One region of the Aminobacterium sp. UBA4908 genome, then DNA from elsewhere that is predicted to be linked to it. Evidence: predicted binding sites of a transcription regulator. Region 1 holds the regulator's gene; the other holds the start of a gene.
What was found. The regulator HrcA, encoded in region 1, represses chaperone genes, less so after heat shock. The targets are predictions, from matches to a motif close to TTAGCACTCNNTNNNANNGAGTGCTAA.

Region 1 (14,743 bases):
CCATCATTGCTCTGAGTAGTCAAGGTAAGTGGATGTCCTGGCGCGGCATAAACCTGAAGAGAGCCTGTGGCTCCCTGCAAGGGGGCAGGAAGTATTGCTGTAATTGCGACGAAAACTATTATGAAACTGCGGATCTTCTTCAGCGTCATAAGGTCCATCACCTCCTATGATTTTATAAGCTGGATATTTTTATTAACGTTTTATCCTTATCTTTTAGAGTTTCTACTAAAGAGCTTATAGTTACCCTAAGCTGTGGGTGAACCCAATTTGCAGCTATTTGGTTCAGTGGAACTAAAACGAAAGATCTGCGGTGCATTTCAGGATGAGGAATACGAAGTCTTTTATCATCAATGCACTCACCATTTTCCAGCAACAACAAATCGATGTCGATTTCCCGAGGCCCCCATCGCCACCTTTCAATCCTTCCCATGTCTTTTTCTATCTGTTTAACGAGGTCAAGAAGAGCAAAAGCGCCCATAGAAGTTTCTACGAGAATGCAGGCATTAAGGAAACGAGTTTGTTCAACCTCCCCTAAAGGAGCTGTTTCAAAAATGTCACTTTTCGCAACGACGTGGACACCTTTACTATCTAAAATTTGCACGGCTTTCCGCAGATTATTCATGCGGTCCCCCACATTACTACCAAGAGCCAGTGCAACACGCATCACATCCCTGCCTCCCTTATAGCCTTAATGATGGTAATCACATCGTGAGTTGCTTTTACATCGTGAACTCGTACAAGTTCCACTGCTTCTTTGGCGCAGTAGGCAGAAACGGCTAAAGTTCCATAGAGACGGGACGCAGTGTCTTCTGTTTCAAGCAGAGTTCGTATAAAGCCTTTTCTGGAATGACCGATCAAAATAGGACGCCCAAGACTCCTATATGATTGGATAAACTTTAATACCCGCATATTATCTTCGAGCCTTTTCCCAAAACCGATCCCTGGATCAATAATAATTCTGTCAGGAGCGACTCCTGCTTCTGCTAGCGTATGAAGGCGTTGGTGAAAATAGTCGATAGACTCGCCAATTACATCGCAGTATACAGGGTTGTTTTGCATGGTTTTAGGTATTCCTTGTATATGGGAGAGCACGTAGACAAGATCAGTTTGAACAATTGCTGAGAACATGTCTCGATCAAGTGTAAAACCAGACACATCATTTATTATATCAGCGCCACAATCCGACGCTATTCGGGCTGTTTCCCCTTTATATGTATCGACAGAAATAACAGCGTCTTGAAATTCCTTCCTAACGGCGGAGAGGGCGGGTATAAGACGATCTTGCTCTTCCTTGGCAGAAATGGGATCTGAGCCAGGGCGGGTGGATTCCGCTCCTATGTCGAGAATATCCGCTCCTGCCTCTAACATTTGACTGGCTTGTTTTACAGCTTCATCTGCTGTAGAAAGTCGACTTTCGCTATAAAAAGAATCGGGGGTTATGTTGAGAATCCCCATTACTTTTGTTTCACCACCGCCAAGAGACAGGGTTCGATGACGAGGCAAGGAGAGATTCCAAGAGCGTTGTGCCATAGCTTTGAATGTGTTGCTGAGCTCTTCACGTAATTGGTCAAGGCCCCAGCAAGAGAGGGCTTTCAGTTTCAAAAGCAGCGCTTTATATTGGCCCTCTGTCCCCAGAAGAAGCACATCGCTTTTTTCGGTTCGCCCGTCAATAACATTTTTATGGACGATAGCATCACCGCCACGAGCCAAGAGTTCTTGCTTTACATAGGCTGCTGCCCGAAAATCTACTTGGGAAACCCAAATAGGCAAAATTTCTCGCTTTGGCAAAAAATATGCAGCCGAGCGGGGATCTGCTCCAATTTTATGTATGAGAGATACGAGCTCGCTATTGGAATGAACGTGCACAGAATATATAGTCACTTGTATTATCCCTTTCTTAGATACCTAATGAAATGATATAAGAGCACAAAGATAATAAGACCTCTCTGTTAGGAGGTCAAGAAAGAGACTAAATCCATTCAGTGGAGACTTTTTTCAAGTGAGCAGTTTGGTTCAGAGAGAAGAGGCCGTATCCTCTTTGATAGTCATATGTCAAGATGCTATAGGATGCGGTGTCCATATGGGTTTTCCAGAAGTAGGGTTCAGGAATATTGAGACAGCCGGCTATAAGGGGTTTCAGCACAGTACGATGAGAAACAACGACTATAGTGTCTCCGTAATGTTTTTCAACCAGTTCTTTAAGAGCACGTAATGCCCTGCCTTGCACTTCCTGTAAGGTTTCTGCTCCGGAAAGACGCAACTTTTCTGGATATGTGAGCCATGTTTCCCAGTCACTCGGGTACTCTAGAGCGATTTCTTTTTTAAGGCGCCCTTCCCAAAAACTGAAATTAATATTGTTTAGGCCTTCGCATTCAAAAAGATGTTTATGGCTACATGCTCTGGCGATGGCTGTAGCCGTTTGTTTGGCTCGTAGCAGAGGGCTTGTATAAATAAAGTCGGGAACCATGGGGGCGATGGCTTTGCCTAAATCTTCTGCCTGTTCCAGCCCCCTTTCGTTGAGAGGATAGTCCACACGGCCGCGAAATCTCTCTTCTCGATTACCTTGACATTCACCGTGTCTAGCTAAAATTATAGTCGTGTGTTCTCGATCAGTAGCCATGATTCTCACTCTTCTTTCTCTTGTATCATATTAATGAATGTTATCATTATATATCAGAAAAATAATGAAATAAAAAGATTGACCAGTCTTGACAATAATTCTAAGGATTGATAATCTACCTTCTGTAAATGGATAGATTAGCACTCAACAAGAGAGAGTGCTAATACATTGAAAAAAGGAGGGGAGGTTCGTGCTTACCGAACGGCAACTAGAGATCGTTTTAGCCGTTGTGTATGAATATATTCAGACTGGGGAACCGGCAGGATCTCGTACTATTGCCCGTAAGTATTTAAAAGGTTGCAGTGCGGCTACGATACGTAATGAAATGTACGATCTTGAGCTGATGGGCTATTTCTATCAACCTCACACATCGGCAGGACGCCTTCCTACATCAAGGGCTTACCGACTTTATGTCGATTCTATTCTACATCGAAGAAGAGTCCCTCCGGTTGGATTTGAGTATTGGAAAGATGGCATTCGAGAACAAAAGCAAGGCATCGAATCTCTTTTATCCTATGTCTCCCAACTTCTGGGGCGGGTAACAAACTATGTGGGTGTTGCTGCTATATCCTCCCTTCATGAAGTGGAAATTCAACATGTGGATTTTGTTCGTCTTGGCGGAAATACGGTTCTTGTAATTATGGTACTTAAAGGTGGCCTTGTTCACCATAATATAGTGGCTTTGCCATGTGATTTATCTCAGGATTCCCTTGAGGAGTTGGCTCGTCGTATCAATATGATATGTGTTGGACATCCGTGGTCGGAAGTGCGGGAAGTCCTCTATTCTTATGTTATAGAGGGCCTTGAAAGATTTTCTGATGCGTGTTCAGAAGCCATTATACAAATAGACGGGATGTTGCAGAAGTATAACTATAGGCTATTTACAGGGGGGGCGCAGCATATCCTCAACCTCCCTGATTTTCAAGATATAAGTAAACTTCAGGCTGTTCTCTCTCTGCTGGAAGAGGAATCTTCTCTGGCAGAGGTTGTAGATCGTTGTTCTCTTGAACGCGGCGTTAATATTTCCATTGGAGATGAAAACCCGGAAGAGGAAATGCAAGAGTGTTCCATATTGATGGTTCCTTCAAGAAAGCGCGGTCGAAGAACAGTTTTAGGTGTAATTGGACCGATGAGAATGGATTATGAAAAAACGATTTCCATTCTCGAAGCCATGATGGCAGATCTGGAAGAAGAAAACGTCGATTAATATAAGGAGGTTCGATTCCATGGCCCGAGAAGAACAGGAAATGTGTCGTGAAACGAACTGTCAGCAGGGACAGGAAGCTCCACCTGAGGGAAAAATGGAGGAAGCAGGGCAGGAGGTTCTTGAGGTGCTGATTCAGGAAAAAAAGGAATTGGAAAAGGTTATAGAAGAAGTAAAAAAAGAAAACGAGATCCTTCGTACCGCTGCTGCATCTGCTCGTGCAGATTTTTATAACTATAAAAATAGAGTGGAACGAGAACGTGAAAGGTATATCCGCCTCGCGGAAGAAGATTTGGTAATGCAGCTGCTACCAGTTCTAGATAATCTCGACAGAGCTTTGGCACAACCTGACAATACAGAAGAACAGAATATTCGAGAAGGAGTATCTATGGTCCGGCGGCAGTTTTTGTCGGTGTTAGAGAAAGTGGGAGTCTCAGAAATACTGGCTGAAGGAGAGCCTTTTTCTCCAAGTTTTCATGAAGCAGTAGGTATAGAGCCAGTGGAAGAACCGGAAAAAGATGGCATCGTGGTTTTTGAACTACAACGGGGCTATAAAATGGCAGATAAGGTTATTCGCCCATCTCGAGTAAAGGTTGGAAAATACGTAGAACCCCAAAAAGCTCAAGAGTGTGAAAAAGATATTGTAAACGAAGACGATCAGTCTAAGGCATAGAAATATCTTAAATTGATTCTTTTTATTTTATAGAGGTGATAGGAATGTCAAAGGTAGTTGGTATAGACCTCGGAACAACAAATAGCTGTATAGCTGTTAAAGAGGGAGATAACGTAACTATTATTCCCAATGCGGAGGGAGCTCGGACGACTCCTTCTGTCGTGGCTTTTACAAAAGATGGAGAGCGTCTTGTAGGACAGCTTGCGAAACGACAAGCCATAGTTAATGCTGACCATACGATTATGTCTATCAAAAGAGATATGGGGTCTGAGGAAACAGTAAAAATTGACGGTAAAGCATATACACCCCAAGAAATATCGGCCATGGTTCTACAGAAACTTAAAAGAGACGCAGAAGATTATTTAGGCGAGCCAGTAACAAAAGCAGTTATTACCGTGCCCGCCTACTTTACCGATGCTCAGCGTCAAGCTACGAAAGATGCAGGAACTATTGCTGGTCTTGAAGTTCTTCGTATTATTAATGAGCCTACTGCAGCGTGTTTAGCCTATGGTGATAATAAACAGGGAGAGAGTAAAATTCTTGTTTTTGACCTTGGCGGGGGAACTTTTGATGTTTCCATTCTTGACGTAGGCGAAGGAGTATACGAAGTTCTCGCTACTTCTGGTGATAACCGCCTTGGCGGTGATGATTGGGATAATCGCATAGTGGAATGGATGGTAGCAGAGTTTAAAAAGACTGAAGGTATTGATCTCAATAATGATCGGATGGCTTTGCAGCGTTTACGTGAAGCGGCAGAGAAGGCGAAGATTGAATTGACATCTATGCCGGAAACCACCATCTCTCTTCCATTCATCACAGCTAATGAAACTGGACCTAAACATTTGGAAATGTCCTTGTCACGGGCTAAGTTTGAAGAGCTGACAAGAGATCTAATGACTCGCGTAGAAGGGCCTGTAAAACGCGCATTAAGCGATTCGGGGCTTTCTACGAACGAAATTAACAAGGTGTTGCTGGTCGGTGGCTCATCCCGTATGCCTATGGTTCAGAAAAAAATTCAGGAGCTTCTGGGGAAAGAGCCTTCTAAGGGGATCAATCCTGATGAATGTGTAGCTGCTGGAGCAGCTCTGCAGGGAGCAATTCTTTCTGGAGATCATAAAGATATTGTTCTAGTGGATGTAACCCCCCTATCTCTTGGAATTGAGACTTTAGGTGGTGTCTTTACAAAAATAATAGAGAGAAATACGGCTATTCCTGTTTCTCGAAGCCAGGTTTTCTCTACTGCCTCTGATAATCAGAACCAGGTGGAAATAGTCGTTTTGCAGGGAGAGCGGCCTATGGCCGCAGATAACGTGAAGTTAGGCAGCTTTACACTTGATGGAATTCCGCCAGCACCTCGCGGTATTCCCCAGATTGAAGTTACGTTTAATATAGACGTTAATGGAATTTTAAATGTTTCCGCTAAAGATAAGGGTACAGGGAAAGAGCAGAAGGTTACGATTCAGTCGTCCAGGCTCTCTGATGATGAGATTGAAAAAATGAAAAAACAGGCTGAAGAGCACGAGAAAGACGATCTTCAGCGTAGAGATGCGGCTGAAGTGAAGAACGAATCCGATGGTGTTGTCTATCAGGCTGAAAAGCTGATGAAAGACCATGGAGATAAAATGTCAGCTGAGGAAAAGGGAACAATCAACTCTGCCGTTGATAATTTAAAGAAAGCTATTGAAGGCGACGATACAGAGAAAATGAAAGCCGCCAAAGATGCTCTCCTCAAAGAAGTTCAGGAATTTTCGGCACGACTTTATAGCCAGGCCGGATCTGCTGATTCAACGAGTGGGCAGCAGAGTGAAAATTCTCATAGCCAAGAAACAGGGGAAACAGTTGACGCTGAATTCAGCGATCATGGTCAGGCGTAAGGAGTGATCCGAGGTGCCATCTCCCGGCGCGCAGGAAGATTTTTACGAGATACTTGGCGTTCCCCGGGATGCCTCTGCAGCTGATATAAAAAAGGCCTATCGGCGGCTTGTTCGTAAGTACCATCCCGATGCGAACCCTGGGAATATGGAGGCCGAAGAAAAGTTTAAGAAAATCAATGCGGCCTATGAAGTGTTGAGTGACTCGCAAAAGCGGGCACAGTACGATCAGTTTGGAACAGTAGGAGACATGCCTCCAGGCGGGGGTCCCTTTGAGGGCTTCGGCGGGATGGGCGATATGTTTGGAGATATTTTTGAGAATATCTTTGGTGGGGGAATGGGGCGGCGAAGGGCTGACCCTCGAGCCCCTCGCCGTGGTGCAGATCTTGAAATGGCTCTTTCCATTTCTTTGGAAGATGCGGCTCGCGGCATCGAGCCGCAAGTGGAAATACCTCGATGGGAGAATTGTAGCTGTTGTGGCGGCTCTGGAGCAGAACCTGGAACAGCTCCGGAAACATGCTCTCGTTGTGGTGGCTCTGGGCAAATAGAGACGCGCCAGCAGACGCCTTTTGGTCAATTTGTTTCCGTTACTACGTGTCCTCAGTGCGGTGGATCTGGACAGTTTATTAAACAAAAATGTAGCCAGTGTGGCGGTCAGGGACGGCAGAAAGTTCCCCACCGTTTGAAAGTTCGCATACCAGCTGGTGTAGATACAGGCACAAGGCTGCGTATTCATGGAGAAGGCGAAGTTGGCTTTAATGGAGGTCCTCCAGGGGATCTTTTCCTTGTAATTCAGGTGAAAGACCATCCTGTTTTCAAAAGAGACGAGGGGGATCTCCATCGGAAGACAGTGCTAGCCTTTCCTATGGCTGCTCTTGGGGGCTCAATTGAGGTTGAGACGCTCATTGATGGAGTGGAGAAACTTGAAATTCCAGCAGGAACTCAGCCAGGTAAGGTTTTTAGACTTCGGGGTAAAGGGATGCCCAGGCTTCGAGGTGGACGAGGAAGAGGGGATTTATTTGTTCATGTAACGATCGATGTTCCCACTCGTTTAACTGAAAAGCAGCGGGCTCTCATTGAAGGATTAGCGAAAGAGATGGAATTAGATGTTAAGGATGAGGGGCTCTTCTCTAAATTCAGAAACATCTTTGGTTCTTGAGGTATAGCTGTAAAATCCTTCCATACGTGATAGACTCGACGTCAATCGGGGAGGCTTCAAGCCTCCCCGATTTTTCACAGGATTTTTCTAAAAGAGGAGGACACATCATGACCAAGGGAGATAGCTTTTGGTGGTACATTACCCTTGAAGCTACATTAGAGCTTGAAGAAGTGTTGTCTTCACTTGCCGATCTTTCTGGAGGTATTGGTTCTGAAGAGCATGAGAGTTCTGGCAGCGTCAGAATGAGGATTTATTACCGCACCTTCCAAGATTTAGGCTATTGGCTTGAAGAGTTGAATAGATACTTAGGTTCATGGCCAGGGGTATCTGTTGTAGATATGGGAAAAATAGAGAACAGACAATGGCATACAGAGTGGAAAGAGGCTTTTCCTCCTCTCCCTGTGGGGGAGCGGTTTGTGGTTTTAGCTCCATGGCATAGAGGAAGCGAACCTCAGGATAGAATTCCTCTCTATATATATCCAGGCTCCGCTTTTGGTACTGGATATCATGAAAGCACGCAAATAGCGTTGTCCCTCCTTGAGAAATATATGCGGCCTGATTTTGATGTAGCAGATATTGGCACAGGGTCAGGCATCCTTTTTATTGGAGCTGTTCGGCTTGGTGCCCGTCATGTCTATGCTCGAGATTTGGATCCGGCGGTGCTGGATGAGGTCTTGAATAATATGGAGCTTAATGGCGTCTATAAAGAGGATGTAGACTTGCAGGAGGGGGATCTCCTTAAGGGGTTTCATGAAACAGTGGATATCCTTATGGCTAATATAGTTATTGAGCCCCTTCTCACAATGCTTCCAAGCGTACCTGCCGCATTGAAAGAGGATGGGATAGCTATCTTTTCCGGTTTATTACTGAAGGAAAAGGAGACCTTCATAAAAGCGTTGAAAGAAATAGGTCTTGAGATTATTGACGACGTGGCTTGCAATGATTGGTGGGGGGTAGCAGTAACGAAAAAATGAAGAGATCGTTAATAAACAAGCGAATAGTCATAATAGCCATGGGGTGCAGAACAAATCAGTCTGAAGCCGATGCCCTAGCCTCTATGCTTGAGGCTTTTGGCGCTCATATTGTCTCTTCGCCTCCTTATGATGGAGCTATTCTGGTTTCTTGTACTGTTACTTCTATGGCAGATAAAAAGAGCCGTCAGTTTGCAAGACGGTTGCGACGTGAATCGAAAGATGCTGTTATAGTGGCGTGCGGATGTTGGGCTCAGAAAGTGCCTTCTCAGATAGCTCAAGGCCTTGGTGTGGATATTCTTGTTGGCACGAGACAAAAAGCGAGTATCCCGACCCTTATGGAGGAAGCCTTCGAGAAGAAAAATAATATCTTTACTGATTTACGCAGTGATGTTCTTTACGATTCCTCGTGGGATCCTCTTTTTCAAAGGCATCCTCTCTTGCATACTCGGGCTTTTGTCAAAGTACAAGACGGATGCAATCATTTTTGTTCGTATTGCATCATCCCTTTCGTGCGAGGCAAACCAGTGAGTCGTCCATGGCAGGATGTACTGAATGAGGTCCATTCTATAGTGGATTCAGGATGTTCAGAGGTAGTCCTTACTGGTGTCCACCTTGGTTTATATGGTGCTTATGGCGAAATTTCTCTGGGAGAGCTTGTCCGTCGGATTGGTTCTGTTCCAGGTGTTCGTCGGATACGCTTCGGGTCTCTTGAACCTTTTGGTATTGATGGCGCCTTGTTATCTGCTCTTGCTGAAACTCCTCAATTTTGTCCTCATTTGCATCTTCCGTTACAGAGCGGGGATGATGGTGTTCTCGAAAGGATGGGAAGAGGCTATACTGTCTCCGATTTTATGGCGTCTGTAAAAAGGATTCGCTCTTTCCTGGGAGAGCGAGTTCATATCAGTACTGATATCCTCGTAGGATTTCCTGGAGAAAGTGACAGGGCCTTTCATAATACCCTCTGTGTAATGGATGAGATGGGTTTGGGGAAGGTACATGTCTTCCCTTACTCTATTCGACAGGGAACGCGAGCTGCATCTTTTAAGGAGCAAATTCCTCGGGAGATTGCTCAGGAACGAGTTCATCAAACCATAACAAAAGGTGAGGAATTGTTGAAATCTTATTGTAGCCAATGGCTGGGAAAAGATATCCCAATTCTCGTGGAAGAAGTGTCGGATGGCAGATCTACTGGCCTTACTCCCTTTTTTGTAAAAGTAGAAACTGCCCAAAATTTTTCTATAGGAGATATTGTGACAGTTCGCCCTTTCTCCTACGCTTCCGAATCTCTTCGAGCATAACTCTTACTCTCTGAAAATAAGATGTTTGGCTGGTATAATAAACTATGTAATATGAAATATATTGTTGTTTTTTGGAAGGCGGTCTGTAGGTATGAAGTATCCGATGCTTGGAATAGACCTTGGCACCCGTTATGCCATGACAGCCTGTAATATTGATGGGAATGTGGAGGTTTTGCCTAGCCGGTGGGGGATGAAGCGCACCCCTTCAGTGGTTTCCTGGAGTCCCTCTGGTTGGGTTGCCGGCGAAGAGGCGGCGCGAAGAGAGATAGCCCATCCTGAGGTAACCTTTTGGGATATGAAACGGCAAATAAGCCGACAAGGAAAAATTCGCTGCGGTTGGCGTTGTTTTGCGCCAGAAGAAGTTTTGGTCCCTTTACTTGTTTTATTGCGAGAAGATGCGGAAGCGGTTCTGAACCATTTTGTAACTGCATGCGTTCTAACCGTCCCTTCTGCTTTTAGCTTTGCGGAACGCCAGGCGATTGCTCGTGCTGCCTATTCTGCAGGGTTTGAGTCTTTGCGTATCATTAACGAACCTACAGCAGCAGCTTTTGCATATGGGAAAGAAGGAGTTTCTCTCGTTGTAGATTTTGGAGCTGGAACTGTAGATGTTTCAGTTGTAGAAATGGAAAAGGGAGTTTGGCAAGTGTTGGAAAGCGTTGGAGATTCTACTATCGGTGGTCGAGAAATTGATTTTTTGATGGCCCGGCTTTTAGAAAAACGACTTCATTTGAGCACAGAGGCGCTTCCTGCAGATGATAGCATGTGGCGTTATCTTTTAGGAGAGGCTGAAAACATAAAAATAGCCCTCTCTTCATGTTCAAACTATACGTGGCAACCAACGCAGGCCCTTTCTCGTTCCTCTCATTCTATAAATATATCTCGTCATGAGTTCGAAGAGCTCATTCGCCCCATGGTCCTTCAGGTGGCTACAATAGTTTTCCAGCTTTGGGAAAAATATACTCCAAGTCATTTGCTGCTTGTTGGGGGAAGTAGTCGCATCCCTTTTTTCCGCTCTGTTTTAGAGTCGAAAGTGGCTCATCCAGAGTATGTGAGTCAATGTCCAGACGAAGCTATCGCCATGGGAGCAGCTCTTTTTGGCTCGGCAACAGAAGGACGTTTCCTTATAGATGTTCTCTCTCAAAGTTTGGGGATAGTTTCTGCGGAGGGGAATTTTGTTCCTGTTTTGGAAAAAGGCCTTCCTTTGCCATGTAGAGCTACCCGCCGTTTTGTTAGCGTTGGAAATGGACGTATAGATTTGGAAATAGTGCAGGGTGAAGCCGAGAGCCCTGGATGGATGGTTCTGAATCGAGTTTTTGTCGATTCTCTCAAAAAAGGTGAAGAAGTGGATCTTTACTTCTCTGTAGATTCTGGAGGACTCCTTTCTATACAGCTGAGACGAGAGTCTGGAGAGTTGTTCGATATCCCTCCCTTCTCTGTGGATGAGTGTCTGGCACATAGTGAAAAAAATCCTCCCGAACTTAAAGAAATAGAGAAACGATTGGCTAGATTGTCCCTCCCCCTATCAGCCTCGCAGCAGAGCAGGCTAATGTCTCTTGTCGGATCGGCTGGAGCGTTGGTGGAGCAGAGTTGTTACGGAGAAGCGGTGGAGCTCTTGTCTCACCTAGCTGACAATATGGAGAGGATCTCTTTATGATGGACGCGTCTATTCGGCTCGAGGAGAGTCTTGCTGTTCTTGGCCTTATGTCTGGGGCTTCAATGAAAGATATCCGCTCTGCTTTTCGACAATTGGCCAGAACTTGCCATCCAGACATAGCTGGACCTCAGGCAGCGCCTCAATTTGAAAAAATCACAGCGGCTTATATGTTTCTTAAATCTAAGGAATCTGATGTAGCTACGCTGAGACAAGGAGGAAGGGCCTGGAAACAGAGCAGGGCGCGCAATACGCAGCAACAATCTGAGAGAGAGACAGCTCAGAACACAAAAAACTCCGAACGAATCCGTCAGCTGCGGTTAGAAAAAATTCTTGTGGACACGGAACTAAAGATGGCTCATTTGCTTGAACGTGCACAGGAAGTTAATGGTAAAACAGATCTTGCGAGATCGCAGCAAAGACTTCTAAGTACTCATCCTGCAGTGCGTCGTTTAGCGGCGGGATTTTTGATAAAATATTTCGATCAGCCTGGCGTAGCAGAAAGTTTTGTCAACATGGCGGATAGATATCCAGAAGACGAAGATTCTTTGACACTGATTTTTGAAGGGATATTTTATCAGCCGGTACTTCAGACTTTTGCTGAAGCTGTTTCAGCTAAAGCCTGTCAGGTTTCTGAAAAAGCGGCTTTATCATATTTACGATGGATAGGCAATGTGCCTTGTAGAGAACCTCTTTTACAGCGGTTTCTCTCCCATTCTTCTATAGAAGTTATAGTGAAAGCACTCAGCCGCTGGCCTTATAATGGAGAAGCTCCTGATGAAGTCAGCGTATTACGATTGTTGAGAAGCGATGATGAAAAGATCTTGGTGCCACTCTTACAAATTTTAAAGAGAAAAGGATGTCCCGAATGGGCAGTGGGAAGGGTTTGCCTTTTGGCTCGTTCTCATAACGCTCCAGCTGTACGAGTTTGGGCGGGGTCTATTGTCCGGAAGAAAAATCTGGTATAGAATAGCCTGAAGTTGAGAGGTGGGTTGTAGTGGACAGGAGTTGCATTTTTTGCAAGATTATTGAGAAATCAGTTAAAGCGGATGTTGTTTACGAAGATGCCCATGTTCTTGCGTTTAGGGATTTAAATCCTCAAGCTCCTGTACATGTGTTAATTGTTCCTAAACAGCATATCAGCTCTGCGGCTATGGTTAAAGAAGATGGGATGTGGGGCCATCTTATGGGGGCTGTAACTCTAGTAGCTAGAAGCCTTGGGCTTGAGGACAATGGTTATAGATTAGTAATCAACTGTGGTGCTCAGGCTGGACAGACAATCCCCCACCTTCATGTTCACCTGTTGGCGGGACGGTCGTTCCGCTGGCCACCAGGTTAGTTGATGTGGGTGGCACAGAAAGGGGGGATCCAGTATGACGACGATCATTCGGAGAGAAAATGAGTCCCTTGAGGATGCGCTAAGGCGTTTCAAGCGGGAGGTCTCTAAGGTTGGAACCCTTCGCGAAGCTCGGAAGCGAGAGCACTATGAAAAACCTAGCGAAGTTAAGAAAGCTAAAAGAGCCGAAGCTGCAAGAAAACGGCGGAGTAGATCCAGGGGGTAAGATAAGGTGAGCGAGCTGTTGGAACGTATTCAGAAAGATATTGTAACGGCGATGAAAGCTAGGCAAGAAATGGAACTTTCGACGTTACGTATGTTGAAAGCAGAAATACAGAAAGCCCAAACTGAAAAAGGGCGTTCCACGGAGCTTGCCGACGAGGATGTAGTTGCCCTTATTCAGCGGCTTATAAAACAAAGGCATGAATCAGCAGAGCAGTTTAAAGCTGGCGGCGCTTCAGATCGAGCAGCGGAAGAGCTAAGGGAAGCGGCGTTCCTTGAGACGTTTCTTCCAGAACAACTGCCTGATGATGAATTGGACAATATGATCGAAAAGACTGCAGCGGCGGTAAAGGCAACGGGCCCGAAAGATATGGGGCGCGTCATGGGGCGGATTATGAACGAGGTCCGAGGACGCGCCGAAGGGAAACGGGTAAAAACAAGGGTCCAGGCATATTTGCAGTCCCTAGTAGAGTAGCGTTCCAGAGTACAAAAGCCGGGTGACTGCCCGGCTTTTTCTTTTATGTATCTGGGGGAAGAAGAGAATGAGATGCCCAAAATGCAGTGCCATGGAGACGCGAGTTATAGAAACACGTACAGCCGATGAAGGTAGAGTTGTTCGTCGTCGTCGAGAATGTCCTGAATGTTTAGCCCGTTTTACCACTTATGAAAGAATCGAGGAGAAACGAACCTTACGGGTAGTCAAAAAGGACGGAAGACGGGAAATTTTTGATAGAGAAAAGATTACTCGCGGCATCAGTAAGGCTTGCGAGAAACTACCAGTTTCCTTAGAACAGATAGAAGAAGTTGTATCAAGGATTGAAGAGGGATTCCGTGCAAGTGGTGTTGGTGAAATCCCAGTCTCGATCATTGGGGAACGGGTAATGGAAGAATTAAAACACCTCAACAAAGTGGCATATGTTCGTTTCGCTTCCGTATACAGGGAATTTACAGATCTTTCGAGCTTTCAAAAAGAAATAACACGTCTTGTGACAGAAAGAGAGCCATAAAACCGGCTCTCTTTCTGTGTATTTTCTGGTCCTTAATCCTTCCTCCACAAGCTTGCCATGTAGCTATTGTCATTCAAAAGAGAATTTACGTCATTGTCAGATTCAATCTTCGTGTATAATAGTATTATCTTTCTGGATCTTATTTTAAAAGGAGGGGTACTGTTCATGAAGTTGAGAAGGGTAGCATTGGCATTGATGGTAGTGTTGCTTCTTGGCGGTGTGGCGTTCGCAGAGGATACTATTCGTATCGGTGTATATCTTCCTCTTACAGGGCAAAATGCCTTTGGCGGGCAGTTGGAACTGGACGGTGTGAAGATGGCTCACCAAGAGTTTCCAGAAATTCTAGGGAAAAAAGTGGAACTCTTTGTGGTGGACAATAAGTCCGATAAGGTAGAGTCAGCTAACGCTGTAAAAAGGCTGATTGAGAAGGAAAAAGTTGTAGCCATTATCGGAACCTATGGGTCCTCTCTTGCCATGGCTGGCGGAGAAGTTGCGGAAAAAGCCGGCATACCTGTTATGGGAACTTCTTGTACGAACCCCCTTGTAACTCAAGGTAAAAAATATTATTTCCGCGCCTGCTTTATTGACCCCTATCAGGGTGCTGCTGCTGCCACATATGCTATACGGGAATTGGGAGCTAAAAAAGCAGCTCTGCTTGTGGACGTTTCTAACGATTATAGCGTGGGTCTGGCTGGTTTCTTCAAGCAGTCTTTCCTCAAACTTAATGG
Region 2 (14,743 bases), on a different contig from region 1:
CGGACTTCGTCTTTAAAGAGATCCCTTAACGGTTCAAGAACTTTTAGTTTCATATCTTCAGGTAATCCACCTACGTTATGATGGCTCTTAATAACCGAAGCGCCTTTCCCTTTATGCCCACTTTCAATAACATCAGGATACAAGGTCCCTTGAAGCAACCATTCCGCACCTTTTATTTTAGAGGCTTCCGCTTCGAAAACACGAATAAACGTCTCCCCAATAATCTTTCTCTTACGTTCTGGATCTGTCACTCCTCGAAGGGCCTGCAAAAACTGATGGCTGGCGTCTACGTAATGAACATTCAAATCGAGCGCCTTATATCGCTCAAGGACTCTCTCAGCCTCCAGATGTCGCAACAAGCCATTATTTACAAAAATACACTCTAAGCGGTCACCTATGGCTTTAGCAGTTAAAACAGCCGCTACAGTGGAATCAACCCCGCCAGAAAGCCCACAAATAACCTGGCAACCTTTCGTTTTTTTGTGTATCCGTGCCACCATAGTGTCAATCCAGTTTCCAAGATCCCAGTCTCCAGAACACGAACAAACATCGAAGAGGAATTTAGAGAGGATAGCCGTACCATTCTGAGTATGGGCCACTTCTGGATGAAATTGAAGCCCCCATATCTTTCTTTTTCTATTTTCAAAGGCTGCAGGAACTCCTTTATCTGTAACGGCAACGAGCTGGAACCCTTCTGGTAGAGACGCAATATGATCTCCGTGGCTCATCCACACCTCAAAAGATTCTGATATGCCCATAAAAAGAGTTGCCTCTGGATTTTTTACCACTATGGCAGTTCGTCCATATTCACGACTAGCTCCCGACTCTACCTGTCCACCAAAAATTTTTGCTAGGAGTTGCATACCATAACAGACCCCCAGAACTGGAACTCCAAGATCGAAAAGGTCTAAGGATACGGTAGGGCTTCCTTCGTCATGAACACTTTGCGGACCTCCAGAGATAATGACGCCCCGAGGAGTTCTCTTCTTGATTTCATCAATAGAAGTATCCCAGGGGAGAATTTCGCTATGCACTTTCATCTCTCGAATCCTGCGGGCAATCAATTGAGTAAACTGAGAACCACAGTCAAGAATTATTATATTATCCATTTACATTCCCCCGAAAAAAACAAAATCGTCAACATTGCTTATATTACCAGAAAGAGAGAAGAGGGGAAAGAAAAAGCCCCCAAAAGGGGGCTTTTTATAACAACTTATTGGAGTGGAAAACTTACTCCTAGTACATTCCCTCCATACCACCCATTCCTGCTCCACCAGGCATAGGAGCAGCGCTCTTGGGTTCTGGCTTGTCAGCAACAATAGCCTCTGTGGTGAGAACCATGGCAGCAATAGAACCAGCATTCTGAAGGGCACTTCTCGTTACTTTTACAGGATCGATAATGCCGGCCTCAATCATATCCACATACTCGCCAGTAGCTGCGTCAAGTCCCTGACCTGCTTTTAGACCGCGAACTTTCTCTACCACCACATCACCCTGATACCCTGCGTTCTGGGCGATCAAATGAAGAGGTGCCGTGAGAGCATTGAGAATAATCGTTCCGCCAGTTTTCACATCACCTTCAAGGTTCCCTATAAACTTATCAAGAGAAGAAATGCAGTTGATGATAGCAACTCCGCCGCCAGCTACAATGCCTTCTTCGACAGCTGCTCTTGTTGCATTCAACGCATCCTCTATACGATGCTTCAGTTCTTTCTGCTCCGTCTCTGTAGCTGAACCGACCTGAACAACGGCTACGCCACCCACAAGTTTGGCAAGACGTTCCTGAAGTTTCTCTTTATCATACTCAGAAGTGGATTCCTCAAGCTCTTTTCGGATCTGAGCTGCGCGCTTGCGGATCTCTTCAGAGGAACCAGCACCTTCTACAATAGTGGCCTCCTCTTTTGTAATACGAATCTTTTTAGCTTTACCAAGCATAGAGATGTCAGCGCTTTCAAGTTTAATACCCAAATCCTCACTCACAACCTGGCCACCAGTCACAATGGCAATATCGTTCAGCATTGCCTTGCGACGCTCGCCAAAGCCAGGAGCCTTAACGGCAGCTATCTGCATGACACCTCTCAGCTTATTCACAACTAGAGTGGCAAGGGCTTCTCCTTCCACATCCTCAGCAATAATCAGAAGAGGCTTTCCAGTCTGGACAACTTTTTCAAGAACAGGAAGAAGATCTTTAATGTTGCTTACCTTGCCATCATGAATCAAGATATACGCATCATCAAAAGCAACTTCCATTCTCTCAGGATCAGTGATCATGTAAGGGCTAATGTACCCCTTATCAAACTGAAGTCCTTCTACCATCTCAAGAGTCGTTCCTACAGTCTGGCTATCTTCCACAGTAATGACGCCATCCTGTCCCACTTTCTCCATGGCTTCAGCAATAAGCTGTCCAACAGCAAAATCATTAGCAGAGATAGCGGCAACCTGAGCAATCTTATCTCGATTCTTCACGGGAATGGCCATCTTCTTCAGTTCGTCCACTACAAAATCAATGGCCTTTTCAATTCCCTGGCGCATCAACATGCCATTAGCACCAGCTGCTACGTTTTTCATTCCCTCACGGATAATGGCTCGGGCAAGTACTGTAGCTGTAGTGGTACCGTCACCAGCTACATCATTGGTCTTAGAAGCAACTTCTTTGACCAGCTGTGCCCCTGTGTTCTCGAAAGGATCCTCAAGGTCTATTTCTTTTGCAATGGTAACACCATCGTTCGTAATAGTAGGGGATCCAAATTTTTTCTCCAAAACTACATTGCGCCCCTTAGGCCCAAGGGTCACACCAACTGTATCGGCTACTTTATCAATACCACGCAACATAGCATGGCGTGCATCTTCATTAAAAGTAAGGATCTTCGCCATTTTTACATTCCTCCTTAGTTATCTCGTCTCTTATTTCTCTACAATAGCAAGAACGTCTCGCTCACTGAAGATCACAAACTCTTCTCCGTCAAGCTTGATCTCAGTACCGGCATATTTGCTGAATATGATACGGTCACCAACTTTAACTTCCAATGGAAGCTTCTGTCCGTTCTCAAGCACTTTCCCAGTTCCAATAGCTATAACTTCCCCTTCCTGGGGTTTCTCTTTGGCAGTATCTGGAAGAACGATGCCTCCCTTGGTTTTTTCTTCCTGATTGATGACCTTAACGACGAGACGATCACCAAGCGGTTTTAAGTTCATTCGAAAATCCCTCCCTGAAATATTATCCTTTAAGATGTTAGCACTCCTTCGTGTCGAGTGCTAACTGAACGGTTTAAATATTAATTCTCATGCTTTTTTATCTCAAGGATAAATAATCATAAATAATAGAGTTTATCTCTATAAATACGATACTATCTCTTTATATCTCTCTTTTTATCAGTTTTTTGATACTCATCACTACGAAAGCAGGTGCCAAGAAGGGTTAGGAGCAAGAGAAAGATCTGAAATATTCCCTCGCTGAAAGCTATTATATCCAGCAGCAGCTATCATAACGGCATTATCAGTACATCTAATTACAGGCGGAATAAATACTTCCCAATATTTCCTCTTCAATAACTCTTTTCTGAGACCCTTGTTAGCAGCTACTCCTCCTGATATAGCTATTTTCTGAATCCCCGTCACTTCAGTGGCCCGTTCCAGTTTGGAAACTAACGCCGTAACAGCCGCTCGCTGGAAAGAGGCACAAATATCTGCAACAGGTAGATCTGTCTTGCTTTTTTGCAACTCATTTACTGTCCAAAGTACCGCCGTTTTCAAACCACTAAAACTAAAAGCAATTTCATTACTGCCTTTAAGAGGAACAGGAAAACGAAAAGCCTCTGGATTTCCTTGTTGTGCCAGCCTATCAATAACAGGCCCCCCAGGATATCCGAGGCCTAAGAGTTTTGCAACCTTATCATAAGCCTCTCCAGCGGCATCATCTCTTGTTTCTCCGAGAAGCTGATATTGACCCCAATCTTCTACAAGTATAATTTCAGTATGCCCCCCAGAAACGATGAGACAGATAAAAGGAGGAAGAAGATCTTCAGAAGCCACTACATTAGCAAAGAGATGGCCTTCCAGGTGATTAACTCCTAATAGAGGTACTCCCCATGATTGGGCAAAGGCCTTAGCTGTCATGACTCCAACCATGAGCGATCCCATGAGTCCCGGACCTGCGGTAACTGCTATCAGGGAAAGTTCTGAAGCAGGATCACTAATTCCAGCTTGGCTAAAGGCCGCCTGTATAAGGGGTAAAATCGCTTCGAGATGCATTCTCGATGCAAATTCCGGAACAACACCTCCAAAAGGGGCATGTTCTTTGATCTGGCTTGAAATAAAATCTGCTTTAACATTACGTTGCCCCTCTAGAACAGAAACAGCCGTATCGTCACAGCTACTCTCTATTCCCAAGGTCAAAAAATTAGAATTCACTATTGTCACCTCTTTGGGACGGCAAAGACTTCCGAATCCTTTCCACAGACTACAGTTATATTCTGTCCTTTTTTTACGTATTTCCCCGGGACGGAAAAAGCTAAAGTTCCCGTAGTATCTGGAGGAATGTCCCCTACTATCATAAAATCTTTGCTCGTTAAAACATCTTCATCTTTTATTACGTAATCACCGATCTGTAACATTTTGGGCTCAAAATTCCATCGTTTTTGAGTTTTATAACGCATAGCAAAGAGAGCCCTTCCCTTCAAATCTTTACTGCTAAAATGGCTAGCATGCCATTTTAGCCACTCAGGAGCCTGGGGATCAGAGACCAGAGCCTTAGAGAGGGTTCCATCAATATATACGAGGGCAACTTGCGCCCTGGCCCCTATGACCATATCTCCCAAAACTTCACCTTCAATCCAGAAGGAAACGGTTCGCTCATCCATGAGCTGCTGCAACTCTTTTGCTTCTGCAATACAAGAGCAAGAAGAAATTAAAGTGAATCCACATATCACGAGTAAAAACAACTTTAATGATCTATTTTTTGTCATCCATGTTCTCTCCTCTGAAGGAACGTTTTTTAGAGAAAGCCCCCATAAGCCATCCCCATTCTTTAAAACTAAAGAACCATGTACAGCCTCCATATACCACTGCTCCAATAATGAAAACTGCTAAAATCCAGATACCTTTCATGGGAAGAGAAGCTCCAACTGGGTAGAGTAAAAATTTCCGGTATTGCCAAACAGCACCAGACATAATAGCTAAAATTCCTACTATTCGGCCGCTCCATTGTACGGTAAAGATATGAAGGGGTTTTTCCATAACTTTCGAAAGTAAATATCCACCTACAATAGCTGAGACCGTAAACCCGAGAGAAGTAGCAAGAGCAAGCCCTGAAAATCCCATGGGTTTGATTAGGAGAAGACAGAATATAATATTGAATACCACGCTGGAAGCTGTGACCATTAAAGCTGCCCGAGGGCTGCTCTGAGCATAAAGTCCCCGCAAAAAAATGGTAGTACAAGCCATGCCGGGTAACCCCCAAGCGTACATTGCAAGAGCCTTACCAGTGGCATGCCAGGCCCAACTATCAAAAGCACCTCGATAAAAAAGAAAATTAACAACTTCGTCGGAGACAAGAATCAGTCCCACTGTTACCGGAAGTACTATAAAAAGAGCAAAACGAACGGAGTCCTGAACAGTCTCTTTAAACTCGTGGTTATCACCAGTTGCACATCGTGAAAGTTCTGGCAAAACAGCTTGGGAGATTGCTATGACGAAAAGTCCTAACGGGAGTTGTATTACTCTATTGGCGTAGTTCAATACTGAGATGGCTCCGTCCTGTAAAAAAGACCCTAACATCCGACTCACTACCGGATTGACCTGGTTAAGGGAAAGTCCTAATGCGTAAGGGAAAAAGAGTGTCATCATTTTTCTCAGATCTTTATCATGACGATCAGGCTTCGCTGGTACAAGAGGAACACCTTTCCAGGCACTCCAAAACCATTGAAGCCCCCATTGACAAACACCTCCAGCCAAAACAGCAACAACAAGGGTCCATATCCCACAACGAGAAACCAACAGAAACAGAACCAATAAATAAACAACGTTACTAAGAGCTGGCGCTATGGCCGGGACAAAATAAGAATCGAGACTGTTTAGCACTCCCATGGCCAAAGCCGCTAAAGAAACAAGTAATAGGAACGGAAACAGCCAACGCGTCATTGAGACAGCGAGAGATGCTTTGACAGCATCGAAGCCAGGGGCCATAATTTTCACAAGAAGGGGGGAAAAGAATATCCCCACTAAGACCACTGAAAATCCGGCAATGAGGAGAATAGAAAAAGCTTGTTTCGCCAGATATGCTGCCCTCTCTTTGCCTTTTTGAGCCAAGCTTTGAGAAAAAACAGGAACAAATGCCGCCGACAAAGCTCCTTCAGCCAACATTTGTCGGGATAAATTTGCTAAAGTATAAGCAATATAAAAAGCATCGAGTTCGCTCGATGCACCAAAAAGAGCTGCCGTAACAATTTCACGAGCCAACCCTAAAATTCGGCTGGCAAAAGTTCCCACCATCATAACTAATGCGTGGCGAACCATTCTGGAAACACGAGAGGACATGAACGACGCCTCCTGAACAACAAGGAAATGAGGTACTTTATATGAGCTTTATTATTCTTTGGGGTACAGGAAATCCCCTCTTTGGTGACGATGGAGTTGGTCCGTTTGTCGCCCAATATTTACAGAAAAAAGAGATGGAACATCCCATCTGCGCTATTAATTGCGAAACAACTCCGGAAAATTATATTGGCGACTTGCAACGACAACACCCAGACCTGCTGCTTATAGTAGACGCAGCCGATATGGGGCTTCCTCCGGGATCCACACGTCAGATACCCTTTGAAGAAATACAAAATGCCACATTTAGCACTCACGGACTCCCCTTAGATCTGTTGTTAAAAGAAAAGGCTCAAGAAATACCTATTATTTTTATCGGAATACAACCATATTCGCAAGAATTGGGTGATTCCCTTTCTCTGCCAGTTCAAAATGCAGCATTAGAACTTATATCTTTGCTACTCTCTGGCAAATGGGAAAATATCCCTCTTCTTTACCAAGAGAAGCGATCGCCTAAATAGAATTTGCGAGCGACTTCGCTCTGAGCTACTTCATCAGGTGGGCCCTCAATAATAATTTCGCCCTGGTGAATTAAGTATGTACGATCAGTAATCGCCAAAGTATCGCGCACATTATGGTCTGTAAGCAATATACCGTACCCTTTCGCTCTCAGGCTTAGTATGATTTGCTGGATATCGTAGACTGCTATGGGGTCAATACCACTAAAGGGCTCATCTAGCAGAACAAAATCCGGCATGATAGAAAGGCACCGTGCGATTTCTACCCTCCGTCGCTCTCCTCCGCTGAGAGCATAACCTGGAACATCTGCCAGATCGGTAAGCCCCAGTTCGTCAAGAATGTGCTCCACCATTTTCTCTATCTCTTTTTTAGGCCGACCAAGTTCCTGTAAAACAAGTTCTATATTCTCTTGCACTGAAAGATTTCTAAAAACTGATGCCTCTTGAGGAAGATAGCCTACTCCTATTCTTGCTCGGCGATACATCGGAAGAGAAGTGATGTCTTTTTCATCAATCATAACCCGTCCAGAATCTGGCTTTATAAGACCTACAATCATATAGAATGTCGTAGTTTTACCAGCCCCATTAGGACCAAGAAGCCCCACAATCTCTCCCATATGCACATCAATATCGACAGAAGAGACCACAGTTCTTCCCTTGTATGCTTTGCAGACCTCTCGAGCTTTAAGAGTCTTTGCGCTCATTTGCATCGTTCCCTTTCTTTTCATGAAGCTGGAAAGTAACCTGCGGTTGCCCTGAGGCCTCCATTTTACCTGTTCCTGGCGAGTACAAGATCTCTTCTGCCCGTAAAGTGCGATCCAACTGCAGAGCTACTGCGTTCCCACGCACTCGCAACAAGTCCTGAGCTTTTGAATAGGTAGCCGTGGAACCGGTGATACGGGTTTTTTGCCCATCTGTGCCGGTAAAAATTATCACCACATTTCCTGAAGCGTTTATATCTGTGGTCTGTCCTTCTTTTATGGTACCCTTCACCGATTCAGCTGAAACAAAAATTTTCTGCTGGCTATCCTCAAATTTCCGCACTTTCTTTGAAGAGAAAGCTATTTTACTCATATTAAGCTCATCAGCGTCAATGGAACGAGTGCCGAAGTATCCGGAAACCTTTTCTCGAAGAATATATTCACCATCCTGAGACAAATCACCATCTAAAGAATTACAGGAAAGATCAACTGGCTCCTGCTCCCACTTCCCGCCAATATGAACTCCCCCACTGAGGGTTATTTTTCGACTCTTGAGATTTCCATCTCCTCGCGGAGCTGTAATAAATAACTCCACTCGCTCTATTCGAACATTTTTTTCCGCTACAAAAGCCCCCGTTTTGGAATCATAAGACATATTTTCCGCTGTTATCCGGGCTTCTTCTCCCCAAAGAACCCCCGCCCAAATTAAAAGGAAACAAAAGGGGACGAATAACTTTAGCTGTCTTAAGCATTTATGCATCCCACTCACACCATTCTGAGAAAAAAATTAGACATTCAAATGCCGCCGTTATTCTACCTTTTCACGCTCTCGCATGGCAAGCCCAGAGACATAATCTAAACTTATCTACTCACAGCCCCCAAGTTCTTGTTTCAACGCTTCGAAAGCCTCTTCTACCTTCGCTGCAGCTACAACACACGTTACGCTAGAAGGAAGAGCTAAAATCATATCAATATTTACTCCTTGATGGGCTAGAGCGCTAAAAACTCTAGCAGGGAAATCCCTCTTATCAGAGGGCAACGAAGAAACAGATATCTTTGCTATCTCTGTATCGAAGATAACCCCTTGAGCATCAATCTCCATAGAAACAGCCCGACAAACACGGATAGCTCCCTCAAGCCCGCTTTTTCTCACTAAAAAAGCTATATCATTCACTTGTCCTCTCATAACGCTCTGAACAATCATCTCTACATCGATTTCTACTTCAGCAAGGGCTGCAAAGAGGGAGGCTGCTATGCCTGGAATATCTGGCACTCCAAGGAGGGCTACTTTCGCCACATCCAGATCAAGAAAAATGAGACTTGAGGTCTTTTCTCTGTTTATATTTTGCATTATGAGAACCTCCCGACTGTTATTATTTTATAAGAGACAAAATCCTTCACTCTCTTCCGACAAAACAAAAAAACGAAAACGGATTCTATGCCTCGAAAAAATAGAACACACGAGTTGGGGCATCTTCTCCGATAGTCCCCTCGGGAAAGGCTATCATACTAGGGTCCAAACCACTTATAGCAGCATCAGAGCTACAATTTGTGATCGGATCAGACGCACAAACTCGAAAAAGGTGTCTCATAGGCCCAATATGCCTCCAAGAGCTTCTAGGGTTCCATCGACTACACTTAGATCGGGAATCCCCTGGAGAGGTGCATCTGGATCTTTTAAGCCATTCCCTGTAAGGACCACCACAATTTGAATGCCCTCCGGAAGCTTGCCTAATTTTTTAAGTTTGCAGAGTAGCGCCACAGGAGCACAAGATGCGGGCTCGGCAAAAAGGCCTTCATGAGAAGCCAATTCTTTCTGTGCTGAAAGAATTTCATCGTCAGAAACAGAAAAAAACTGCCCTCGACTTATTTCTACTGCATGCAAAGCTTTCTCCCTATTCACGGGGTTTCCTATGCGTATAGCAGCAGCTATAGTGTCTGGGTTCTCTATCGTATGTCCCAAGACAAGAGGAGCTGCCCCCTCTGCTTGTACCCCTATAAGGCGAGGTATTTTATGAATTTTACCTATTTCTCGATAATACTCCAAGGCTGCTCCGTAGGCGCTAATATTGCCCGCATTGCCTACTGGAAGAACAATCCAATCAGGCATATCTGTCAATTCATCGCAAATCTCCCACGCAGCAGTTCTCTGTCCCAAAAGGCGGAAAGGATTCAAAGAGTTAACAAGCGTAAGTTTTTTCGCTAAAGCTCCTTGATGAGCTAGTTCCAAGGCTTCATCAAAATTTCCTCGAATCGCTACAACTTTGGCTCCATGTATAAGAGCTTGTGTCAGCTTACCAAGAGCCACCTTCCCTGCCGGGAGCAACACGAAGCAAGGCAGCCCTACCAGTGCCGCATAAGCAGCTGCAGAAGCAGAGGTATTACCTGTAGAGGCGCAAATAAAGGCTCTACTCCCCTCCTCTAATGCTTTAGCAGCGGCCATAACCATTCCGCGATCTTTAAAAGACCCCGTTGGATTCAGACCCTCAAATTTTGCCCAAAGAACCACTGATAGTTCTCGGCTGAGATGGCGTAGAGGGAAAAGAGGCGTTTCCCCCTCAAAAAGCGATATACGAGGAGTGGCCTCCGTCAATGGAAGATGCTGTTCATATCGACAAAGGATCCCTAATCTTGGCATCTACTATCTCCCCCTCCTCTCGGCGTTATATTATACATAAAAGCCCACACCACTCCAGCCCCGGAGCGGATGTGGGCTTCACTCGCGATTCCGCTCTACCCTGCGGCGAAGCTAGTCGGAATAGTCTTTATTATCCTTTTTGCTAAGATCTGGCGCTGTTTCTTTATTATAATTGGCCCGAGCTCCCAAAATAGCTTGTTCAGGAGCCCCGTTATAATCCTGCCGTCGAGAAATTACTTCCAGCACTTTTTCCGCTGAGTTTTCTGCATTAAAGGCTTTTATAAAACGCGTAGCCCACTCTTCAGTTTCATCTATGATACGCCCGATGATCTCAGGAGATTCATTCATAATATACTTGCCCATAGGAAGGTTGGATCTTTTATAATTTCCATCTTTACGGCTGTAGCCCTGAGCATCGCACCATTCCACAATTTTCTTCCATGTCTCTTCAGAAACACCTCGGTGAGATTCTTTTACATAAGAACCTTTTTCTGTTATAGCATTTCCTGTATCTGGATCCATCTTGATTCCAAATACTATATTTTGGAAAAGAGTAGCTACATTCCCTTTGTTAATCCCATACTTGGCAAATTTGGCAACTTTTTCTATAGGAGTTCCAGAGATACCATGTTGTGCGATGGAAACACCATAAGGGCGGATTGCCTGAGCTATTTCCAACGTTCGATCAAGGTCGATACCCTCTTGTTGTCCTGTATCGTAAGTCCCATGAAGACTTCCATTGGATATAGCAAGCAAATCAGGGAAAATTCCCCAAGCATTGAGGCCACCGATAAAGAATTTTGCTTCTTCTACTGTTGTCAATTCCCCTGGCCCTTTTATCTCGCCAACTTCCACTTCTAAGCCAAGATAGGCAGGAATATGCATAGCTACATCTCGAGTATTGCACAAATTTTCCCAATCTGGCAGATGAGATGCATCTATAGCAACAGAGGTCCATCCCTTTTGAATAACCGAAGGGATGTGACTCACTGCCTTAAAAAGATCCGCTTCGGATTTAATAGCATAATGATCGACGTGAAGGCCAAAAATTACACCATGCCCCAACTCGGAAGATGTTTTCACTGCATATTCTGGAAGGTTATCAAAATTGCCAGCACAATATGTCGATTCTGACTTTGCAATCTCGATAAAAACAGCAGCATTCAATTTTTTAGCAGCTCTGAAAACTCCTTTTACCGTCAAAGGGTTTCGTGCATTAGCAGCAAGAATAATAGCATTCGCTTCTCTAAAAGCTCGAACAATATCACGACCACTGACTAATCCAACTTCTTCATTTCCCCACAAAGCCTGAACATTCAGAGGGCGTTTTTTCAGCATCTCCTTATATGAGGCGCTGTTCGTTCTCATCCGTTGTCACGCTCCTTGTACAATTTTCATTAATTTTCTATCTCAAAGGTAGACTCCCATAGGATGATATACGATACACTATACCACAAGGTTTTCAACTAAAAAAAAGAGAGGACATCTTATAAAATTAAGATGTCCTCTCTACTTATGAAAAGCCCCTAACGAAGGCCATTCCACATAATTAGAACAATAGCTATAGGAGCAAAAAAACGCAGTATCAAAAGCCACGGTGACATAAAGGCAAAGTTGAGTCTGCCTTTATTGGAAACATTATCTTTGATTCTATCTGTTACAACCCATCCTACAAAAAGGGAGATCAAAAGACCGCCTGTAGTTAAAAGAATGTTATTGCAGATCCAATCCATGGCATCGAGAAAACTCTTACCAAAAAGATTAATGGGATAGGCACCCTGGGAGAGAGCTGATGGAATTCCAAGAAGGAAGATAGCCGTTCCCATAAGAAAGGAACTCTTTCCTCTGCTCCAGCCCAATTCATCTTTACAGTAAGAAACGACCACCTCAAAAAGAGATACCGACGAGGTAAGTGCAGCTATAAAAAGAAGTGCAAAAAAGAGCCCCGACCAAACCATACCACCCCACATCTTCGAAAAGACTGCGGGCAAAGTTATAAAAGTAAGGCCTGCACCTGCTCCCGCATCAATACCAAAAGAGAAAACAGTAGGGAAAATGATTAATCCTGCAAGAAAAGCAACAAGGGTATCAAGAAGAGTAACTATGGCAACTGATTTTGGAATATTTTCATTCTTGCCAATGTAACTGCCAAAAGTAATGAGGACCCCCATGCCGAGAGAAAGGGAATAAAAAGCCTGTCCCAAAGCATCAATAATCGTGCCCCCAGTAACTTTGGAAAAGTCGGGTTTAAGATAAAAAGCAACACCTTTCGATGCTCCGGGAAGCGTCAAAGCCCTGGCAACAAGAATGAGTATGATGACAAAAAGTCCTGGCATGAGGATTTTGCTGGCCCGCTCAATACCTTGTCCAATGCCTTTATACACTACAAGAACAACCATAAGCATAAAAGCAAAAAAAGCAAAAAGAACTTGAGTGGGATTGGCAATAAAGCCTAGAAAAGCATTCTGAGCAGCCGACGTATCATGAAGAGACATGAGGCCTGTGAACGACTTGAAAATATAAGCGAAAGTCCATCCCCCTATAACTGCATAGTACGAGAGGATAATAAAAGCCACAACTAGTCCCATCCAACCAACGATAGGCCAGGCCCCTCCCTTTAGCTCCTTGAAAGCTCCCACTGCATTTTTTTTCGCCGCACGCCCGATGACAAACTCTGCCAGCATTATTGACGCTCCAATAGTGAATGCCAAAATAACGTATATCACTAGAAAAGCTGCTCCTCCATTTTTCCCTGTAATGTAGGGGAAACGCCAAATATTACCAAGACCAATTGCTGATCCTGCTGATGCGAGGAGAAAACCAACTTGGCTTCCCCATTGTTCCCTTTCCGTTTCTTCCTGTTTCACAAAAACCCCTCCTATCAATATTTGAATATTCAAAAAAGAAAGATGCGCAGTGATAAGCCTCATTTATATCTTTAAATATTTAGCTTTTTAAAAATTTAATATGATTATGATAACCGGATAAAAAAAGGGGTCAGACCCTAAAAAGGGTCCGACCCCGAAAAGTCTGCCGGCTAAAAAATCAAATGCCAGTAGGCGCTCCGGAAGAGGACCCGCAGCTAATAATAACTAGGAGTATAATTATTATGTTAATTAAAATATTCCAATTGATATTCACTGCGTTCCCCTCCTTGCTATTAGTGTATTTTGTATCCTTGAAAGTAGCGTTATCTTATATATTATTTTCAGACTTGTCAAATTCTATTTCATTAAATATTTCAAAGCTCTTTCCCGAAGAGGTATTCTTAAAAAATTCAAATCGATCTTCTCGTTACTCTAAAAAGAAAAGGGTTGCAGTTTCATAAAGACCATGATAATATACCCTTCGCTGTGATGGACACAGATATTGGATATATATGATTGGGGAATGGTGCAACGGCAGCACGCCTGACTCTGGATCAGGTAATCCTGGTTCGAATCCAGGTTCCCCAGCCAGTAAAAAAGGCCCCATCGACTAGAGGTCAAGGTCGTCACCCTCTCAAGGTGGAGACACGGGTTCGAATCCCGTTGGGGCTACCATTATAAACGTGTTGCTTAGCGAGAAGATTCGATAAGAGGGCACGGGAAAACTAAAGGGGAAGCTTTTGCTTCCCCTTTTTATTTAAAACTAATTTTCTACCCTTCGCTTCCCTCTTTTAGTCTCTCTTCCCAAGTGATAAACGAGTGATAATAGAGTTGATCTCCATCGTCAATTCCTCGAGTTATCTCTGTAATGTGAGTATGGGTAGCCTCTATTTGCTCAAGTACATACTGAACCGCTGCTTCCGGCATGCTATGTTCCCCACACGTATATATATCGAGAGCCATATACTGCGCTTCAGGCCAAGTATGAACAGAAAGATGCGATTCGCTGATCACTACTACGCCACTTACCCCATTAGGAGGAAATCTGTGAAAGGATACGGACCAAACCTGAGTATGCGCCCTCTTCGCCGCTTCTACAAGTATCTCCTGAAGTTTCTCTACCTGTCCGATAACATCACCACACCCAGAAGCTTCAACAATAAAGTGATATCCTTTTGGTGACATGTACCCTCCTCCTCTTTACGCCTAACAACCATACCTTAGGTTCAAGTGGGATAAGTATATTACAAAAAGAGCAAAAAACACATAAGAAAATAAAAACAATAAAAACCTTTCTTATAAATTTTCTTGATTTAGATATAAGAATAAGGAGATAAAAAAACGGCCTATCTCCTTAAAGATAGACCGCTATATAATCTGGTGGAGCTAAGGGGATTCGAACCCCTGACCTCTTGAATGCCATTCAAGCGCTCTCCCAGCTGAGCTATAGCCCCACATCGCAGAACGTGAGTATTATAAGTAGCTCTA

Region 2: a site for HrcA is predicted at 3,233-3,259, ahead of groES (co-chaperone GroES). Genes of this name have one in related genera too.

Annotation. Positions count from the first base shown of each region.
Region 1 is NZ_DHCG01000002.1:486,873-501,615, reverse strand. Features, by position in the region: gene B4J50_RS03295 (hypothetical protein) at 1-149, opposite strand, end outside; gene folK (2-amino-4-hydroxy-6-hydroxymethyldihydropteridine diphosphokinase) at 173-664, opposite strand; gene folP (dihydropteroate synthase) at 664-1,866, opposite strand; gene B4J50_RS03280 (histidine phosphatase family protein) at 1,970-2,620, opposite strand; gene hrcA (heat-inducible transcriptional repressor HrcA) at 2,811-3,827, shown strand; gene B4J50_RS03270 (nucleotide exchange factor GrpE) at 3,847-4,497, shown strand; gene dnaK (molecular chaperone DnaK) at 4,542-6,371, shown strand; gene dnaJ (molecular chaperone DnaJ) at 6,385-7,527, shown strand; gene B4J50_RS03255 (50S ribosomal protein L11 methyltransferase) at 7,635-8,501, shown strand; gene mtaB (tRNA (N(6)-L-threonylcarbamoyladenosine(37)-C(2))-methylthiotransferase MtaB) at 8,498-9,799, shown strand; gene B4J50_RS03245 (Hsp70 family protein) at 9,891-11,453, shown strand; gene B4J50_RS03240 (J domain-containing protein) at 11,450-12,418, shown strand; gene B4J50_RS03235 (histidine triad nucleotide-binding protein) at 12,448-12,789, shown strand; gene rpsU (30S ribosomal protein S21) at 12,824-13,012, shown strand; gene B4J50_RS03225 (GatB/YqeY domain-containing protein) at 13,019-13,483, shown strand; gene nrdR (transcriptional regulator NrdR) at 13,551-14,015, shown strand; gene B4J50_RS03215 (ABC transporter substrate-binding protein) at 14,181-14,743, shown strand, end outside.
Region 2 is NZ_DHCG01000007.1:176,786-191,528, reverse strand. Features, by position in the region: gene guaA (glutamine-hydrolyzing GMP synthase) at 1-1,109, opposite strand, end outside; gene groL (chaperonin GroEL) at 1,237-2,874, opposite strand; gene groES (co-chaperone GroES) at 2,905-3,195, opposite strand; gene tsaD (tRNA (adenosine(37)-N6)-threonylcarbamoyltransferase complex transferase subunit TsaD) at 3,394-4,410, opposite strand; gene B4J50_RS07335 (hypothetical protein) at 4,416-4,964, opposite strand; gene murJ (murein biosynthesis integral membrane protein MurJ) at 4,951-6,534, opposite strand; gene B4J50_RS07325 (hydrogenase 3 maturation endopeptidase HyCI) at 6,576-7,052, shown strand; gene lptB (LPS export ABC transporter ATP-binding protein) at 7,025-7,753, opposite strand; gene lptC (LptA/OstA family protein) at 7,734-8,510, opposite strand; gene B4J50_RS07310 (ACT domain-containing protein) at 8,616-9,101, opposite strand; gene B4J50_RS07305 (hypothetical protein) at 9,187-9,342, opposite strand; gene thrC (threonine synthase) at 9,339-10,388, opposite strand; gene B4J50_RS07295 (class II fructose-bisphosphate aldolase) at 10,500-11,756, opposite strand; gene B4J50_RS07290 (sodium-dependent transporter) at 11,915-13,255, opposite strand; tRNA gene B4J50_RS07285 (tRNA-Gln) at 13,773-13,846, shown strand; tRNA gene B4J50_RS07280 (tRNA-Glu) at 13,855-13,930, shown strand; gene speD (adenosylmethionine decarboxylase) at 14,027-14,440, opposite strand; tRNA gene B4J50_RS07270 (tRNA-Ala) at 14,634-14,709, opposite strand.